Regions from separate parts of the Virgibacillus sp. L01 genome, predicted to be linked through region 1. Evidence: riboswitches for the same ligand, from Rfam matches in the RefSeq annotation. Region 1 holds a riboswitch; each other region holds the start of a gene.

Region 1 (5,808 bases):
TAAACACAACGTCTTACATATGAATTACCTAGCGAGGGGGAAACAGAGTGGGCCACTCGAAAGCTGTCCATCCACCGTACAAAGATGATGATCAGGAGATTATGCAGAAGACCCCGACTAAAGCAATTGAAGAAATCATGGACTTGTACGGTGATGAAATTAAACGTTTAATATACACATATGTAAAAATAATGCAGATACAGATGACGTCACGCAGGAAGTCTTTGTGAAGGTTTACCAGAAGCTTAGCACGTTTCAAGGCAAATCCACACTTAGGAGCTGGGTTTATTCGATTGCGATCAATAAATCAAAAGACCACCTACGTAGCTGGCATTCGCGAAATAACCGACTGAGGGAAAAACTGTCTCAGTCTGCTCAGTTTATCGAGAAACCTGGTGAAACTCCTGAAGAACAGATAATTCGGCAATCCGAATCGAGTGACCTATTGAATAAGGTTATGATGTTACCGATAAAATACCGTGAAGTCATTATCCTATTTTATTTCAAAGAGTTATCAACAACGGAAATCGGTCACGCTCTAAATTTGAAAGAAGCATCCGTAAGAACCAGATTAAATCGCGGACGCGAAAAACTAAAACAGCTCTTATCAATAGAAAGAGGTGTAAATCATGGATAAAAAGTTAAAAAAATTGAAAGATCAGTATAAGAACGGTATTCCAAATTCCTTTACGGATCGAGATAAACAAGGTATTTTAACGAGAATCAAAAAAACGCAGCCTAAGCGTAGCACCAATTATTTTTTCCCTAAAGCGTTAACAGCAGTTGTCTTAACTGTAATACTCTTCATTGGCGTAACGATGACCACGAATCATCTAGGGTTAACAGACGGAGATAAACCTGCCCCAAATAAAGAAGAACAAATCGCTAGTGATGACGATGATAAACATGTTGTCCAACTAAATAAGGAAATTCAACCATACATCACTTTTAACCATCTAACAGCTCAACCTGGTGATGTGGTTGGAGATGGCAGCAGTGAAAAAATGAAAGTTACTGACGTTGAAAAGCATCTGGGAAAAACAATTATAACCTTCAAAGGAATAAAGCAGTTAACCGGGGCAATCTATAATGATGAACAACTGACGTTTGTCCCAGATGGAAACTCTATCAAGGATATTCCTTTTTCAAATAAGGATATTGGTAATGCAGTCCAATTTCATTTCCAAAATGAAGATAAGATTAAAAAAATATTCGGACTTAGTACGTCATTTATTTCAATCGAGGATCTTACTATAAATATTGAACAAATCCAATATATTTATTCAGTAAATGGATCACGTATAAAACTTGGAGTTCAGAATGCGGTTAGTTCGGAAACAGAACTTGATTTTCCTAGGGAAAGATATGAAACAACAATTGAACTTTCAGATGAACTCCTTAATGTTTATAGACAATATGCTCAAACACTTGACGATAACTTGTTAAAAGGACTGAAGCCAATTGAGGTTTTTAAGCTACATTATCATGCAGAATATAAGGAAAATGAAAATGTCCAGTATGCTCTATATATTAAAGGTAAAAAGCGGGGCACACCAGATAAAGACACCTATTTTAACGACCCATTCTTTGCGACAGATGAAACGATGAAGCAAAATGCGAGGATTCTCTATCAAAAACTATTAGAAGTGAAAACCTTTGAGGAAATATATCTATCGGATGAAGAGGTGATAATTAGTTTTGAATTTGATGGACTCACTGACAATCCAATGTTCAGATTAATTAAAAATAAAGAACTAGATGTGTGGAAGGTCGGTTGGATGCCGATGCAATAAGGGAATTCTCATAATGGTCATACATTAAAACATGAATAACCGGTATTAGGTAAAAATTCCTAGTACCGCTTTTTATTGATTTCATATATAATATTTTCTAAGTATTACTACAATTAATTGAATATTAGCTATACTATATTTACTGCAAAGGCGGATTTTATGAAGCGTACTCCAGAATCACTTTTTGAAAATATAGCTCAGGACAATGAAGTACTGCAAATATTCAGGCACCACTCTATGCGTGTGATGTATTTATCATCGATGCTGGCCAAAAAAATTGGCGTTTATGATGATGATTTAAGAGTCGGGGCTTTCCTGCATGATATCGGTAAAATCGGAGTTGCCAAAGAAATATTGTTAAAACCCGGCAAGCTCAATACGATTGAAAAAACAGTAGTAGAAAGTCATTGTCATATTGGGAACGTTATTGTTCGGAAGGAACTTGGGAAGACACGTACAGCGGAGTTTGTCAGAGATCATCATGAAAACTGGGATGGCACTGGATATCCACGCCGTTTAGTAGGTGAGGAAATTTCTGTACAGGGACGGATTATTCGAGTATGTGATTCTTTTGATACAATGACCTATGATTTACGGAATTATAAATCAGCTAAAATGTCCTACCATGAAGCTTTTCAAGAATTAAAAAGATGTTCATGGACACAGTTTGATGGAAATTTAGTAGAAACTTTTATTTCTTTATTAATTGAATTAGAACTTCCTGAATCCTGGTATGATACATATAATTCAACATTTATCGAAAAAATATATAATAAAATTGAACATCCGGAAGATATTTTATAACCGAATTTGAGCTGATGGGCAACTTGGTGCACTTTCTTAATCGACGTTAGGTGTTGTGTTGATTGGATGGGAATCTGTTTATTTTCCGCAGGTTCTACACAAATTCTCATCCAATTAGGGTTTGGCTGGTTCCGGGTGCTGTTCTGTTGATTCCACGTGTTCTTCTGTTGATTCCTCATGATATTCCTACAGCATATCTAACATATAAATAATTAACGGGCCTAACAATACAACGAACATTGCTGGAAAGATAAACAGCATCATTGGAAAAACTATTTTAACGGGGTTTGCAAACCTTCAAATCAGTCCGTTTGAACTATATAAAGAACAATTAAATCACTATAATGAACAAAAGGAAATAAGAGGAGTGGAAGCTTTGGAAATCAGTTTACCGTTTGAGATAAAGATAGCTGATAGTTATTGGGCAAGATTAAAAGGACTTTTGTTTCATAAGAAGCCTTTTACGAATGAAGGTCTTTTAATTACACGGTGTAAATCCGTTCACATGTTTTTCATGCGGTTTCCCATTGATGTAGTATTTCTTGATCATTCAAATAACGTAGTGAGAACAATCCCGAATTTAAAACCATGGAAAGTAGTCCCGCCAGTACCGAATGCTGATTCAGCACTTGAGTTGCCTGTTGGTACGATAGTGAAGAATCACATTACAGAAGGAGATACTATAAAGTTAAGTCCATGAACCTCTAGAGTCGACTTTCACAGTTGGCTCTTTTTTTATTCTATTAGAAGAAACAATCAAGCATCACTCTCCCTCTTTACAATTAAACAGATCCTAGTTAAGATAAAGATAGAAAAACTGCATATCAACCTTTCACTAGGGGAGCTGTTAAATTCAGCTGAGAAGAACTGTTTTGTTCTGACCCTTTGCACCCGAACTAGGTAATACTAGCGTGGGGAAGTGTGGTCGAAGCGTGTATATTTTATTTTGACAATACATACTAACAGACTGCATTCCACGGGGATGCAGTTTTTTGTTTATATTTTAACTACAAACAACAAGGAGGAATTTTGTATGACAAATCAGCATTGTTCAACTTCAGGTATTGCAGGTTGCAGCTTTTCGATTCATCCAATGAGCGACAATTTTATCGAGGTTATTACAACGGCACTCAAAAATGTGGACACCTCAAAAGTTTGGATGGAGACAGACGATGTGACAACAACAGTTAGAGGAAGGTTACCCCATGTTTTTGACGTAACAAAGGCTATTTTTATTCATGCAGCGAGAACCGGTGAGCACGTTGCATTCGAAGGGACCTATTCACTGGGTTGCCCAGGTGACTCAGCAGGAGATGTTTATTTGGCAGAAGATGATGTTACCGTAAATCACGTACAGGTGAAAGACATTAAACAATCCGTTGCGGCTAAGTTTTCTTTATACCCACTTGGTGGCGGGAACTATATGGATGTAATTATGGAACAAATTGAAGCGATGAAAGAACATGTTGATGTTTCGCATGCGCATTATGCCACTAGACTTGATGGTGAATCTATTAAAATATTCGATGGATTGGAACAAGTTTTTAATGCAACGGTTGATGGAGGGTCGAGTCATACCGTAATGACAGTATCTGTATCAGCTAATAGCCCATCCCACAAAGGAGGAGACAAGGATGAGTAATTGGCGCTTCAAGGAAATAGTCGTCATGTCCGCACTTGCTGTTGTATTCGGGGTTGTCTATCTAGCTTTTCTCCCGGTTGGAAAGGTACTTGTTGGCTTTTTCGGACCAATTGGATATGATCTGATATTTGGAATCTGGTTTATTGTTTCAATTATTGCAGCCTACATTATTCGTAAACCGGGAGCTGCCTTTATGTCTGAAACGATTGCAGCTATGGTCGAAGTTTTACTCGGTAGTGCAGTTGGTCCAATGTTAATTATATCCGGGATGATTCAAGGGCTAGGAGCAGAGTCGGCATTTGCGATGACACGCTGGAAGAATTATTCGACATGGGTGCTAATGGCTTCAGGTGCTGGTGCAGCTATTTTTAGTTTTGTATATGGCTACTTCATAAGCGGGTTCGCAGCACTCTCCACACCTTATGTTACAGGCATGTTTGTTGCACGAATCATAAGCGGAGCGCTAATCGCTGGGTTACTTGGAAAAGCATTGAGCGATAGTTTAGCACAAACAGGTGTCTTATCCAGTTATGCTTTGGGCAAAGAACATCGAAAGAAACGAGCAGTATGAGCAATAGCTTACTAAGTGTTGAGCAGCTGTCCTTACGTTTTGAAACGCATTTGGATCAAGACACCTTATCAAATGTCAGCTTCGAATTAAACAAAAGCGAAACACTTCTATTGTTAGGTCCAAGCGGATGTGGAAAAAGTACGTTAACATTTTGTTTAAACGGTTTATACCCGCGCGAACTGGATGGAACAATGACTGGAAATATTTTTATCAATGGTAAGAATACGGCAGACTATAAACCTGGTGAGCTTAGTCGCCATGTAGGTGTTGTATTTCAAGACCCAGAAACACAGTTCTGTATGCTTACTGTTGAAGATGAAATTGCATTTGGCCTGGAAAATATCCACGTTCCTCATCACCAGATGGAGGACAAGATAGACAGGGCATTGTCGCTTGTTAATTTGGCAACCTATAAGAAGTCAACTATCGCTTCCCTTTCTGGGGGACAAAAGCAAAAACTGGCCTTAGCTTGCATTCTGGTAATGGAACCTGAATTACTTATTTTAGATGAACCTACAGCTAATTTGGATCCGGTTGCAACAAGGGAATTAATAGAAACTATTCAAACCCTTAAGCTGCAAAACGAATTTGCGATTATAGTCATTGAACACCAACTTGATGGGTGGATGGATTTGTTCGACCGCAGTCTTTTACTTAACAGATCTGGAGAGGTTTTCTATGATGGCTCACTGCGGACTGGGATTAAAGAAATTTTACCAACAATGAATGATCAAGGAATCTGGCTGCCAAAGGTTACACAATATGTGCTGAATCAGGGAAGTAATCCAGGCAATTTTATCCCGCTAACCATCAATGAATTTGCCAATCAGATCGATCAATGGCGGTCGATAAATTGGGGGTGCCAATTAACATCATCTATTAAAGAAACCCCAGATGTTTTTTTAAAAGCCGAGCATCTATCCTTGTTGAAAAAAAAGCAGGAAATCATTCAGGATATTTCATTAAATTTTTATACAGGTGAGTTTGTTGCAATTGCA
Region 2 (5,808 bases), on a different contig from region 1:
GCCGGTTTAATACGGCTATCGTCATAAGCCAGTCGCAGGGTTTCCTTGGACGACTTCAAATGGTTCGACACGCAAATTAGTGCCTCCACCTGATCCAACTCAAGTTCACTCAAAATTTCCTGCCGCTCCTTCTGGCGATACATATCCAAGTGAATATGCGAATCGATTATTCTATCAGACATCTTCACTCAACTCCCGATAGATTGCCTTTTTCCAGTCTAGAAATTCCTCTGTCAACAGAATATCTTCATGGCGTGGCCTCTCAAATGGAATCGTAAACTCTCTTTTGACGGTTGCTGGTTTTTGGGATAGGACAATAACCCGGTCGGAAAGAAAAATTGCTTCATCAATATTATGTGTGACAAACAGGATTGACCGCTTATTTTCCTGCCAGATGGACATGAGCCATTTCTGCATTTCCAATCGGGTAAACTCATCCAGTGCGGAAAAGGGCTCATCCAGACAGATAAGGGGCTGCGGACTTAGCAAACTTCGTACAAACGCAACACGTTGTTTCATTCCGCCTGATAATTCATGTGGATACGCATTTTCATACCCTTGCAATCCAGCGCGTACAATTAATTCCAGCGCCCTTTTTTCATCATGTTTGCCAACGATTTCGCCACCAAGCAAGACATTTTTTAATACCGTGCGCCAAGGCATGAGTGACGGAGATTGCGGGGTATAGCTGATTGATCCCTTCTGACCATTTATCTGTTTATCCTCCAGAAAAATTTCTCCTGAATCAGGCAGACGAATCCCGCCAATCAAATGAAATAATGTACTTTTCCCACTTCCGGATGGGCCTAAAATGGAAACGAACTCTCCGTCATTAACGATGAAATTAACATCCTGCAAAACATTATGATCTCCGTATGATTTTGTTATATCGTTTACGGTTAAATTGCCCATATCAATTTCCTTCTCCTTTTGGCTTCCATTTAATCAGGCTTTTTTCGATCAAAATAATGATTGCAAAAAATAATAAACTAAGAACCATTACAAGAAAAATAGATACGAAAACACGATCAGTCCTGAATGAAGACGATGCTAATGTCATATACACGCCGATCCCTTTACTCGCACCAAGCCATTCAGATATGACGGCTCCCATGACACTATACGTTGCTGAAATTTTCAGCCCAGCAAATACGTATGGTAATGCATTCGGCCATTCCAGTTTCCAAAATATCTGCTTCTTGTTTGCACCAGCCATTTGCATATAATGCTTCAGGTCGCGGTCCGTTTGCCTGAATCCATCCAAGGCTGACACTGCAATAGGAAAAAAACAGACCAGCGTAATCACAATAATCTTGGGCAGCATATCAAAACCAAACCATATAACGAGCAGTGGCGCCAGAACAATAATTGGTATATTTTGCGAAATAATAATTAATGGATACAACGCTTCCCGAAGCTGTGGTACAAGATGCAGACTAATCGCAATCAGAATTCCCACACTGCTGCCAATTAAAAATCCAATAATCGTTAATTGAACGGTTGAGAAGATATGATGCTGGTAAGATGCCCAACCTTCAACACCTGTTTGGAAAATTTGCGAGGGCGCTGGCAGCAGCCAGCCAGGTATCTCGAATAACTTACTGGAAGCCTCCCAAATAATGAATAAAAGGAGGATAACCGTAACAGGTTTCCATCCTTTTTTCATAAATTTTTTCATCAACGATATTTCTCCGTCAATTTATCCATCGATGCACCACTTGGATTATAGAGTATTTTCACTTGTGATATAATGCTGACGCTCCCGAGTTCAACCATTCTTTCGTTCATTTTTTCAATAACTGCAAATAGCTCGGTTAGCTTCCCTTCCATTGTTGTCTCCAAAGGATGGACCTCATATTTCACTCCAGCTTGTTCAATCACCTCTATCGCAGCGTCTACATATGGAATGACATCTTCCCCATTTTTTGTCTTGGGGATAATTTGAATACTTACTAATGAATTGTTCATATTCCCACTCCTATTCTGGCAAAAATTCGTTGGTAAACGCTTCTTTCGCTTTTAATTTACTTTCAAGAAGTCCATTATCATACATCCAGCTAGAATAATTCTCCCAAACCTCCTGCTTTTGAACTCCCCACTTTTCTGCGTCATCCTGATATTTTGGTGATAGCCATTTCTGACTTTTCTTAACAAGCTCCGGATCAAGGTCTGGAACAGCGTCGATGAGAATTTCTGCTGCTTCACCTGGATTATCTATGGCAAACTTATACCCTTTTGAAACCGCCGCTAAAAATTTCTCAGCCTTTTCTGGATTGTCAGAGATCATTTTTTCGTTCGTTGTAAGGACAGGTGTATAGTAATCAAGCTTTCTGGAGTAATCGGTTAAATAAATCATATTTAATTCCTCCCCGCGCATTTCTGCTTCGACTCCAGTCCAGCCATAGTAAATCCAAGCAAAATCAATATCCCGCTTCACCGCTGTGAAGAAATCTGTATTGCCCATATTGACAATATCTACTTTCTCAACATCGGCATTTTCCTGCTTCATAAGTGATGAAAGAACCGCTTTTTCAACCGGTGCACCCCACCCGCCATATGTTTTTCCTTCAAAATCTTTTGGTGATGTAATTTGTTTGTCTTTTGGTGAAGCAAATCCGGATGTATTATGCTGGATAACCGCTGCAATCGATACGATGGGAATATCCTGAATACGTGCTTCTGTAACAGCTTCCTGTGCACTGACACCGAAGTCAGCTTTTCCTGATGCTACAAGCTGGTCAGACCCTGCCTCACCTGGCATCATAATTTCTACATCTAACCCTTCATCGGCAAAATATCCTTTTTCCTGGGCAACATATAGCCCTGTGTGATTCGTATTGGGGGTCCAATCGAGCACTACTTTAGCTTGTTCTGTCTCCTGACTTTTATCGTCAGTTCCTCCTGCGTCGTTACATGCTGTTAGTAAAACGGCTATAAAAACTACGAGTAACCATTTTCTCATTTCCCATCTCCCTTTCTCTTTTTTTGTTCACTTCTGGAAGTATGATTGGTATTGGAAACGATAGGAATTATCCATAAAAGTCCAAAAAAATAACGCCAGGTTAGTCCCTGAGCGCATTCCGAACAATATTACTATTGTTTTACTTTGTTCCCTACGCTGGTCTCAACCAAATCAGGTTCCAAGGGTCAGCATCTATCGGATGCAATCTCAACCAGCATAAACTGGTCCCCCTACAACTTATTATTCAATTAATCTATCAAATTCACTATGCCACAGCTTACTGTATTTTTCAAGTTTTATCTTTTCTTCGACTGTGATGAAATATTAATTGTGATCTTCTTTTTCTGTTCTGGCGTTAGCTTATCCTCTTTTTTCAAAAGGTCACGTATCTCTTTGAGCAATTCAGCTTTTTCATCAGGTTTTGTTTCTTTTTCCTGCTCCTTCTCACCTCTAAACTTTGCTATGATGCGAATGAAAATGAAGATGGACACCGCAATAACGATAAAATCAAAAACCGACTGGATGAACTCGCCATACAATACATCTGCTTTTCTGACGGTATACTTTAAATTTGTGAAATCAACACCACTTACTAAGATCCCTGCTAGTGGCATCATAATATTTTCAACAAGTGACGTTACTATTTTTCCAAAGGCTGTCCCGATAATCACAGCAACAGCCAAGTCTAATACGTTTCCTTTTAATGCGAATGCTTTAAAATCTGACCACAAAATTAATCACCCTTTTTATTAGGCTTGTACTAATTTTATGTATGAAAACGGATGTTTAGCACTTTTATCAGTTATAACTTAAGTTCCTACGCAATCAGTTAATTTTTTAATAATTCCCAAGATTACATATTGAGAAAATTCTATAATTATGGTATGTTAACTATAATAATAAAGGAATTACTTCTTATTTATTAAAATTAAAAGCAAATCCTTCATTTTAATAGATGACAAACTTACGGAGAATTAACATGGAGAATCTGTACAAGAAAATCAAGGAACATCAATCGACTTTTTCAAAAAGCTTTAAAAAAATAGCATCCTATATTTACAGTGATCCATCTATTTTCGCAATGAACTCAGCTCAGGAAGCAGGCAAAAAAATAGGTGTCAGCGAAACAACGATCATTCGTTTTGCGCGTACACTTGGATATGATGGCTATAAATCTTTACAGCAGGTATACCAACAACGCATTTTTGAAAAAAGCAGTTTGTCTGATTTCAGAAACAGAAAGGTATCCAATCATTCGGAAGATAATACTGTTAAAAACCTAATGTTCAATGATATACGTACAATTCAGACAGTAATCGAGCAAATTTCGGAAACGGACTTAGACCAAACCGTTACAAAGCTGTTATCTGCTGAGAACATCTATATTTCAGGTATCCGATCATCCTACGCGTTAGCAAGCTGGTTTACCTATGCCCTAAATATTGTGGTCGGCAATGTACGGCAGCATACACCTGATGATGATATTTTGGTTCAGCTAAGTGAATTGCATGAAAATAGTGTATTTGTTGCTTTTTCATTCCATAGGTATGGGGTTAACACGATAAGACTTGCTGAATTGGCCAAAAAACAAGGTGCAACAATTATTGCTTTTACAGATAACCCTTATTCGCCCATTACCGAGTATTCAGATATAACATTGGCGGTTCAATTGGAGGAACTATCGACACTTGATTTGGTACCTGCCGTATTTTCCCTGATGAATAGTATTATTGCAGCGATAACATTACGTGCACCGGAGCTGTTTCAGCGGCGGGCAGCACTATTTGATGGAATAGAAGCAAGCAGTTTTTTTGCAAATTAGTTTAAAGGAGCATATCCATGAAGCAAACTATAGAAAAGATAACCCCACAGCTTCAAAAAATTTTCTCCCATTTACATGAACATCCGGAAATCAGCTGGAAAGAGCATGAAACTACATCTTACATCAAACAGCTTTTTAAAAATTATGACTGCAGGATTACCACAGTGGATGATTCAACCGGTCTTGTTATCGAAATTGGCCAAGGTTCACCCGTTGTTGCAATGCGAGCTGATATTGATGCTTTATGGCAAGAGGTAGACGGTAAATTTCAGGCAAATCATTCGTGTGGACACGATGCACATATGACAATTGCAATCGGCTCATTATTAACACTTCTTGAAGATGGCTACCCTGGAAAAGGAACATTCCGATTTATTTTTCAGCCTGCAGAAGAAAAAGGGACAGGCGCATTATCCTTAGTGGATAAAGGGATTGCTGATGATATTGACTATTTATATGGAATGCATTTACGACCAATAGAAGAATTAGAACATGATCAGTTTGCTCCAGCTATCCGCCATGGTGCAGCTTGTTTTATTGATGGAGTCATTCAAGGTGATGATGCCCACGGGGCCAGGCCTCATTTAAACACCAATGCTATTCATGTTGGTTCTGAGCTTGTCCAGCACCTGCAATATATCGATATAAACCCAATGATTCCCCATTCTGCTAAGCTGACAGCTTTTCAGGCTGGTGGAGAGAGTAAAAATATTATCCCTGGTAACGCAACATTCTCAGTCGATTTACGTGCTCAAACTAACGCGGTTATGGACGAATTGATGATAAATGTTAAGCGAATTACAGCCATGCTTGCCGACTATCATGACATTTCCATCGACTTGAAGATTGGCGCCAACATTGCTGCATCTGTTATTAATCAGGAAGCTACTTCGATTATGGAAGATGCTATCAAAGATTGCGTTGGTGCCGATAAATTGCAACCGATTATTACAACGACTGGAGGGGATGATTTTCATTTTTATACTATTAAAAAGCCTTACTTAAAAGCAACAATGCTTGCAAT
Region 3 (5,808 bases), on a different contig from region 1:
AAACCAGTTTTAATAATTGATCCAGGTCATGGAGGAAAAGACCCAGGTGGTGGATCCAATCAATATTGGCTTGAGAAAGATATGAATCTAGCAATCTCACTCTATCAGTACAAACGCTATCAGCAGTTAGGAATTCCGATTGCAATTACCCGGCAAAAGGATGTCACCTTATCACCTGCAGAAAGGACGAAGATTGTCCGGGATAGTGGTGCAAGGTATTGTCATTCTAATCATATCAATGCTGGTGGAGGGGATGGTGGTGAGGTTATCCATTCTATCTATGGGGGAGAGAATATGGCAGAAGAAATAGCTTTTGGATTGCAGGATGCAGGTCAAAATATACGCAGGGTCTTTACAAGGACACTGCCAAATGATCGTACACGTGACTTTTATTATATGAACCGTGATACGGGAAAAGTTATCACTAATATAATTGAATATGGCTTTGCCGATTCGCGGGGAGACGATATACGCAAGATAAAGGATCATTGGCTGGAATTAGCCGAATCTGTTGTCAAGGCCTTTTGCTCGTTTAGTGAATTTTCCTATAAAGGTAATGGAATTGGCGCAACACTTAATAAATATTTAAGTCTGCCATCGAAAGCCTCAAGCTGGCGAGTGTATCCATTGGATGCAACTCCGATTAAGGGGAATGAAAAAGGTTTTTTACGCCCGGATAAATTTGGTGGATTAACATATAAAGTTATAGGCAGAACGCAGGCACATGTCTACTTAATTCAAACACGGGATTTTGGCAAGGTTCAAATTTATGCTCATCCAAATACAGGGGCTATTGTATCAACAAAATAAGTTCTTTTACCATAAGAAACCGTTGTCAATTGTATGTTGATACGTTATAATACACATAATGAAAAAAGCAGATTAATAGAAGCCTACAGGGGGAGCCGTTTGGCTGAGAGTGAACGTGCAGTTCTGACCCTTAGAACCTGTTAGTTAGTACTAACGTAGGGATGGTGGCTTTTTTGATGGAATAAAAGCAATGTTGTGAGCGGATTCCCCATCAGGAAGCTTCCCCTTGGCATTGCTTTTTTTGTATTTATTCAAAAGGGGAGGTAATTTAGAATGAGTTCGAAGCGTACGCTGTTTATGATTGAGGTGGCAATATTTGCTGCCATGGCATTACTTTTAGATATAATACCTTTTTTAAAGTTCTCGATTTGGCCACAAGGTGGATCTGTATCTTTTGCTATGATCCCAATATTCATTATGGCTTTTCGCTGGGGTTTGAAAGGTGGTCTGGTGGCCGGATTTTTGTTAGGAGTCATGCAGATCGTAATGTCCGGACCAATAATATTAACACCTGTCCAGGGTTTTCTTGATTATATTGTTGCTTTCACTATAATTGGAGTGGCAGGAATATTTGTAAAACCGGTTCAACATGCTGTCAAAGAAGGAAAAGCAAAGATAAGCTTTTTACTAATTATGTTAGGCGTATTTATAGGCTCAGCACTACGCTTTTTGGCGCATTTTACAGCCGGCATCGTGTTCTTTGGACATTATGCACCAGAAGGCCAGCCGGTCTGGTTATATTCGTTACTTTATAGTGGATCTTACATGCTGCCATCCTTTATCATCTGTACAGTTATTGTATTTCTTTTGTTTTACAAACAACCAAAAACATTATTGCAAACTGCATCGTAAATTAATCCGTTCACAGAAAATAGTCCTTTGTATTATAAGGGCTATTTTTCTATAATTAAGGTAGGGGTGATTAGGATGAAAGAACTAATCGGACAGTGTCAGTCATGTGGGCAAAACGTTTATTGTGAGGATGGTTTTTTTGACGGTGTCCAACAAAATGGAAAGCTATTTTGCAATGAATGTAACGAAAAGGAATCAAATTAGGGAATTATAGTAATCCAGCATTGTAATAATTTTTCACCGCTTTCTTTCAGTGTGCATAGGCTATAGCACACTTAAGAAAGGAAGTGTTATGGGTGGAACTAACAATATCACATTGGCTATACGGTATATTTACACTAATAATTATTTTCACAATGATTTTCAGGAAAGGTGTTGTACTTCCGTCGTTGCTTGGGACATTTGTGATTGCCTGGGTATATAACGGGAATTTAATCGATGGATTTACCGCTATATTCAATGCCAACCTTGTTGCAGCAAAGGAACTATTCAGTATATTCCTGATCATTACTTTTATGATGGCTTTGCTACACTCATTGCGTGATTTAGGTGCCGATCGAAGGATGATCCAGCCAATCCAAAAAGTAATGATAAATGGGCATGTTTCGTTTTTTGTTTTAATTGCTGTAACTTATGTCATTTCTCTCTTTTTCTGGCCGACACCAGCGGTACCGCTTATTTGTGCATTGCTGGTGCCTGCTGCAATTCGCTCAGGACTTCCAGCATTAACTGCAGCCGTTGCTGTTGCGCTGGCTGGTCAGGGGATGGCACTTTCTTCTGATTATATTGTTCAGGTTGCACCAGGGCTATCCGCAAAATCAGCCGGCATTGATGTGAATTTGGTGGCTGATAAGGCATTAATCCTATCTCTGATTACCGGTGCAGTAGCAATCGGATTAGCATACCTCTTTTATCGAAAAACAATTCGTTCAAAAAATAGTGAGCTAAATGAAAAAGAATTGGAAGCATTACAGGCAACGCAAGAGTCAACTAATAAAGCACATTCAAAACATCTGGATACTTGGAGTAAAGTATTTGCAGTACTTGTACCCATTGCCCTTTTGACAGTAGTAATCTATATGATGTATACAAAGCTTATGTCAGGACGAATGAGTGGATTTGAAGGTGGGGATGGTGCTGCATTTATTGGAGGAGTTGCTGTAATCCTGCTGTTATTATCGACAGTAGCGTTTGGTCGGCAACATGCACTTGATTATATTAGTAACCATATTACAGATGGCTTTGTGTTTGCTTTTAAGGCAATGGGACCGGTTATTCCGATTGCGGGGTTCTTCTTCCTTGGCAGTGCAGATTTTTCCGGTGGTATTCTAGGTGTGGATGAAAAGGCACCCGGATTGCTGTTTGACCTTGTTCAATCCTCACAGGCCTTCCTACCACAAAGTGCCTTATTTGCAGCATTTAGTGTATTGATTATTGGTATTATTACTGGGCTGGATGGTTCAGGATTTTCAGGTTTACCGCTGACTGGAGCACTAGCTGCTTCTCTGGAAAGTTCCTCGATTGATTCGGGAACACTCGCGGCTATTGGCCAAATGGGTTCAATTTGGACTGGTGGAGGTACAATTGTTGCTTGGTCATCTATGATTGCGATTGCTGGATTCTGTGGCGTATCAGTTATGGACTTGGTTCGGAAAAACTTTATTCCGGTTATTCTTGGATTAATTATTTCTACCGTCTTTGCTGTTTTAATTTTATAAGGACTTGAATAATTGTATATAAACAAGTAAATCCTCCAAGTAGAACAGTATTATTAGTTTATAATATATTTGTTTGATACACTTTAACAAATCAGGAAAATTTTACTACTGATGGAGGTTTTCAAAATGGCAAGCAGTACCACGAAGATTGTTCAGGAGTCTTTGGAAGCTTTACTGGATGATAAATTGTTTTTACCAGAACTGACAGACAAAACACGTGAGAAAGCATTTACGTCGTTGGTGTCTATCTTATCCACTCCTAATCATGTCAACAAATCCTATTTACGAATTGCGCTCGAAAATGGCAAAGTAACACGTGTTCCATCTTTTCGGGTTCAGCATAATAATATTCTTGGTCCGTATAAGGGTGGTATTCGTTTTCATGAATCAGTTAATGAAGATGAAGTAACTAACCTTGCATCACTCATGACACTGAAGAATGCGCTCCATGATGTACCGTTTGGTGGTGGAAAAGGCGGAGTTGTGATTAACCCGAGAGATTATAGTGTTAAAGAATTATATATGATTTGCAAGAAGTATGTGCAGTATTTCAGTGAAATTCTTGGACCTGATAAAGATATTCCAGCACCGGATGTTGGTACAGGTGACCGTGAAATGGACTGGATGATGGGTGAATATAAAAGTATTCGTCCTGGAAGTCCTTACAGAGGCAGTTTTACTGGCAAAAGTGTCGAGAACGGCGGATCGTTAGGACGAAGGGAAGCAACGGGGAAAGGTGTTTATTTCGCATTCCGCTACATGATCCATAACTTTGTTAAGAATCAGGAAAAGTGGCTTTCAGAACGTGAGAATGTTTTTGTGAAAACAGCGTTGAACCACATGGACAAAACACTGACAATGGCAGTCCAAGGATTTGGTAATGTTGGCTCAGTTGCCGCACTTGAAGCTTTTCAATGTAATCATCTGAACAATAAAATTGTCTCAGTTAGCGATCGGAATGTAACACTATATAATTCCGATGGTTTGGATATTCCAGGCCTTGTCAAATTTACATCCAATAGCGGTGGAGACCTTCCAGTTAATGATGAACAGTTAAAAGAAGCAGATGTTAAAGCTACCATTAAAGATCGTGATGACGTGTTAAGTTTGGATGTAGATGTACTATTCTTAGCAGCCCTGGGAGGACAGGTACATCAGGAAAATATGAAAGATGTAAAGGCAAGTATCATAGTGGAAGGAGCAAACGCACCGGTAACCAGTGGAGCAGATAAATATCTGAGTGAAAAAGGTGTGATTATTGTTCCTGACATCTTAGCAAACGCTGGTGGTGTCATCGTTTCTTATTTTGAATGGCTGCAAGGTCGGGAAACGCAATTTTTCAGTGAAGAAGAAATCTTTAAACGCTTATTTGATAAAATGCAGCAAACGTTTGATACCATCTTCCCACAATTTTTTGGGGATCCGTTTCCGTTGCGGCAGAACTGTTATATTCATGCCGTAATGAAAATATCAACAATCTTATATAAGCAAGGAAAACTATATTAAAAATTAAGCAGTCCAGTTCTGAGAGTAATTTATAATTAGCATACATCTCGCCCCATAGTTGAAGAACCCACTTTTTAACGGAATGAGGATCCAATATACTGATTCGGCGGATCCTCATTCCGTTATTTGTTATTTTTGCCTCAAATTCGACTGATATTCAGTTGGTAGTGTAACGAGGATCCTATTCGATTGTTTGTCGGATCTTCATTCCGATGGTAATACTTCATCTCTTAATCTTATATAATCCCGCCAGCAGTTTAAGTCATAGTGTTTTATACTCCCCAATTAGGTGCATTTTTATTATTTTATCCCTAAAACTGAACTCGTTGCCCTAATTGAACTGCTTTTTTCGGAACTCCTGAAGCTGTGATTTACTGCCCTACTTAAAATTGAACTACATTGTTTCATGTGTAATGTCTTTTTATACGGTGAAATATGTTATAATATTCAGTAAATAAGTAAAGTCGTTTTGAATGTTTTTTGAATGGGTAATCATCTATTAAAGATAATAATGTAAGCGCTACAAGGAGGGATGTTAAAAGTGAATGATAAAAGCTTGTCGTTATGGAAGACAACGAAGTATCATCAGCATTTGAAAGCAACAGAAGAGGATGAGGTTGCTAGAGAAGCCCCCATAACTATTACAGTTAATGGAGAGCAATATGCCACAATTGTTTGCACGCCAAGTGATATCTATGAAATGACACTTGGGTATTTGGCATCTGAGGGAATTATCCGTTCAGTTGATCAAGTGGAAAATCTATCGATTGATGAAGCTAAGGGTTTTGCATATGCTGATTTATCAATTCCTGTATCATTTCCTGAACGAACCGAAAGATGGATTGGCTCGTGCTGTGGGAAGAGTAGGGAATTCTATTTAAAACAGGATGTAAAAACTGCTAAAACCATCATGTCCAACACA

The links. Region 1 has a riboswitch for thiamine pyrophosphate ahead of ACTWQM_RS13290 (YkoF family thiamine/hydroxymethylpyrimidine-binding protein). Riboswitches for the same ligand answer to the same signal wherever they lie in the genome.
Region 2: linked by a shared signal. The riboswitch ahead of ACTWQM_RS16220 (ABC transporter substrate-binding protein) and the one ahead of ACTWQM_RS13290 (YkoF family thiamine/hydroxymethylpyrimidine-binding protein) in region 1 are both predicted to bind thiamine pyrophosphate.
Region 3: linked by a shared signal. The riboswitch ahead of thiT (energy-coupled thiamine transporter ThiT) and the one ahead of ACTWQM_RS13290 (YkoF family thiamine/hydroxymethylpyrimidine-binding protein) in region 1 are both predicted to bind thiamine pyrophosphate.

Annotation. Positions count from the first base shown of each region.
Region 1 is NZ_JBQQCP010000006.1:253,369-259,176, reverse strand. Features, by position in the region: gene ACTWQM_RS13315 (hypothetical protein) at 48-230, shown strand; gene ACTWQM_RS13310 (sigma-70 family RNA polymerase sigma factor) at 227-637, shown strand; gene ACTWQM_RS13305 (hypothetical protein) at 630-1,793, shown strand; gene ACTWQM_RS13300 (HD-GYP domain-containing protein) at 1,953-2,597, shown strand; gene ACTWQM_RS13295 (DUF192 domain-containing protein) at 2,965-3,297, shown strand; TPP riboswitch at 3,425-3,532, shown strand; gene ACTWQM_RS13290 (YkoF family thiamine/hydroxymethylpyrimidine-binding protein) at 3,631-4,239, shown strand; gene ACTWQM_RS13285 (ECF transporter S component) at 4,232-4,810, shown strand; gene ACTWQM_RS13280 (ABC transporter ATP-binding protein) at 4,807-5,808, shown strand, end outside.
Region 2 is NZ_JBQQCP010000009.1:102,834-108,641, forward strand. Features, by position in the region: gene ACTWQM_RS16200 (TatD family hydrolase) at 1-182, opposite strand, end outside; gene ACTWQM_RS16205 (ABC transporter ATP-binding protein) at 175-912, opposite strand; gene ACTWQM_RS16210 (ABC transporter permease) at 914-1,678, opposite strand; gene ACTWQM_RS16215 (thiamine-binding protein) at 1,678-1,968, opposite strand; gene ACTWQM_RS16220 (ABC transporter substrate-binding protein) at 1,979-2,962, opposite strand; TPP riboswitch at 3,094-3,204, opposite strand; gene mscL (large-conductance mechanosensitive channel protein MscL) at 3,259-3,693, opposite strand; gene ACTWQM_RS16230 (MurR/RpiR family transcriptional regulator) at 3,942-4,784, shown strand; gene ACTWQM_RS16235 (M20 peptidase aminoacylase family protein) at 4,802-5,808, shown strand, end outside.
Region 3 is NZ_JBQQCP010000011.1:60,117-65,924, forward strand. Features, by position in the region: gene ACTWQM_RS17365 (N-acetylmuramoyl-L-alanine amidase family protein) at 1-810, shown strand, start outside; TPP riboswitch at 889-989, shown strand; gene thiT (energy-coupled thiamine transporter ThiT) at 1,084-1,662, shown strand; gene ACTWQM_RS17375 (hypothetical protein) at 1,959-3,380, shown strand; gene ACTWQM_RS17380 (Glu/Leu/Phe/Val family dehydrogenase) at 3,507-4,886, shown strand; gene fdhD (formate dehydrogenase accessory sulfurtransferase FdhD) at 5,419-5,808, shown strand, end outside.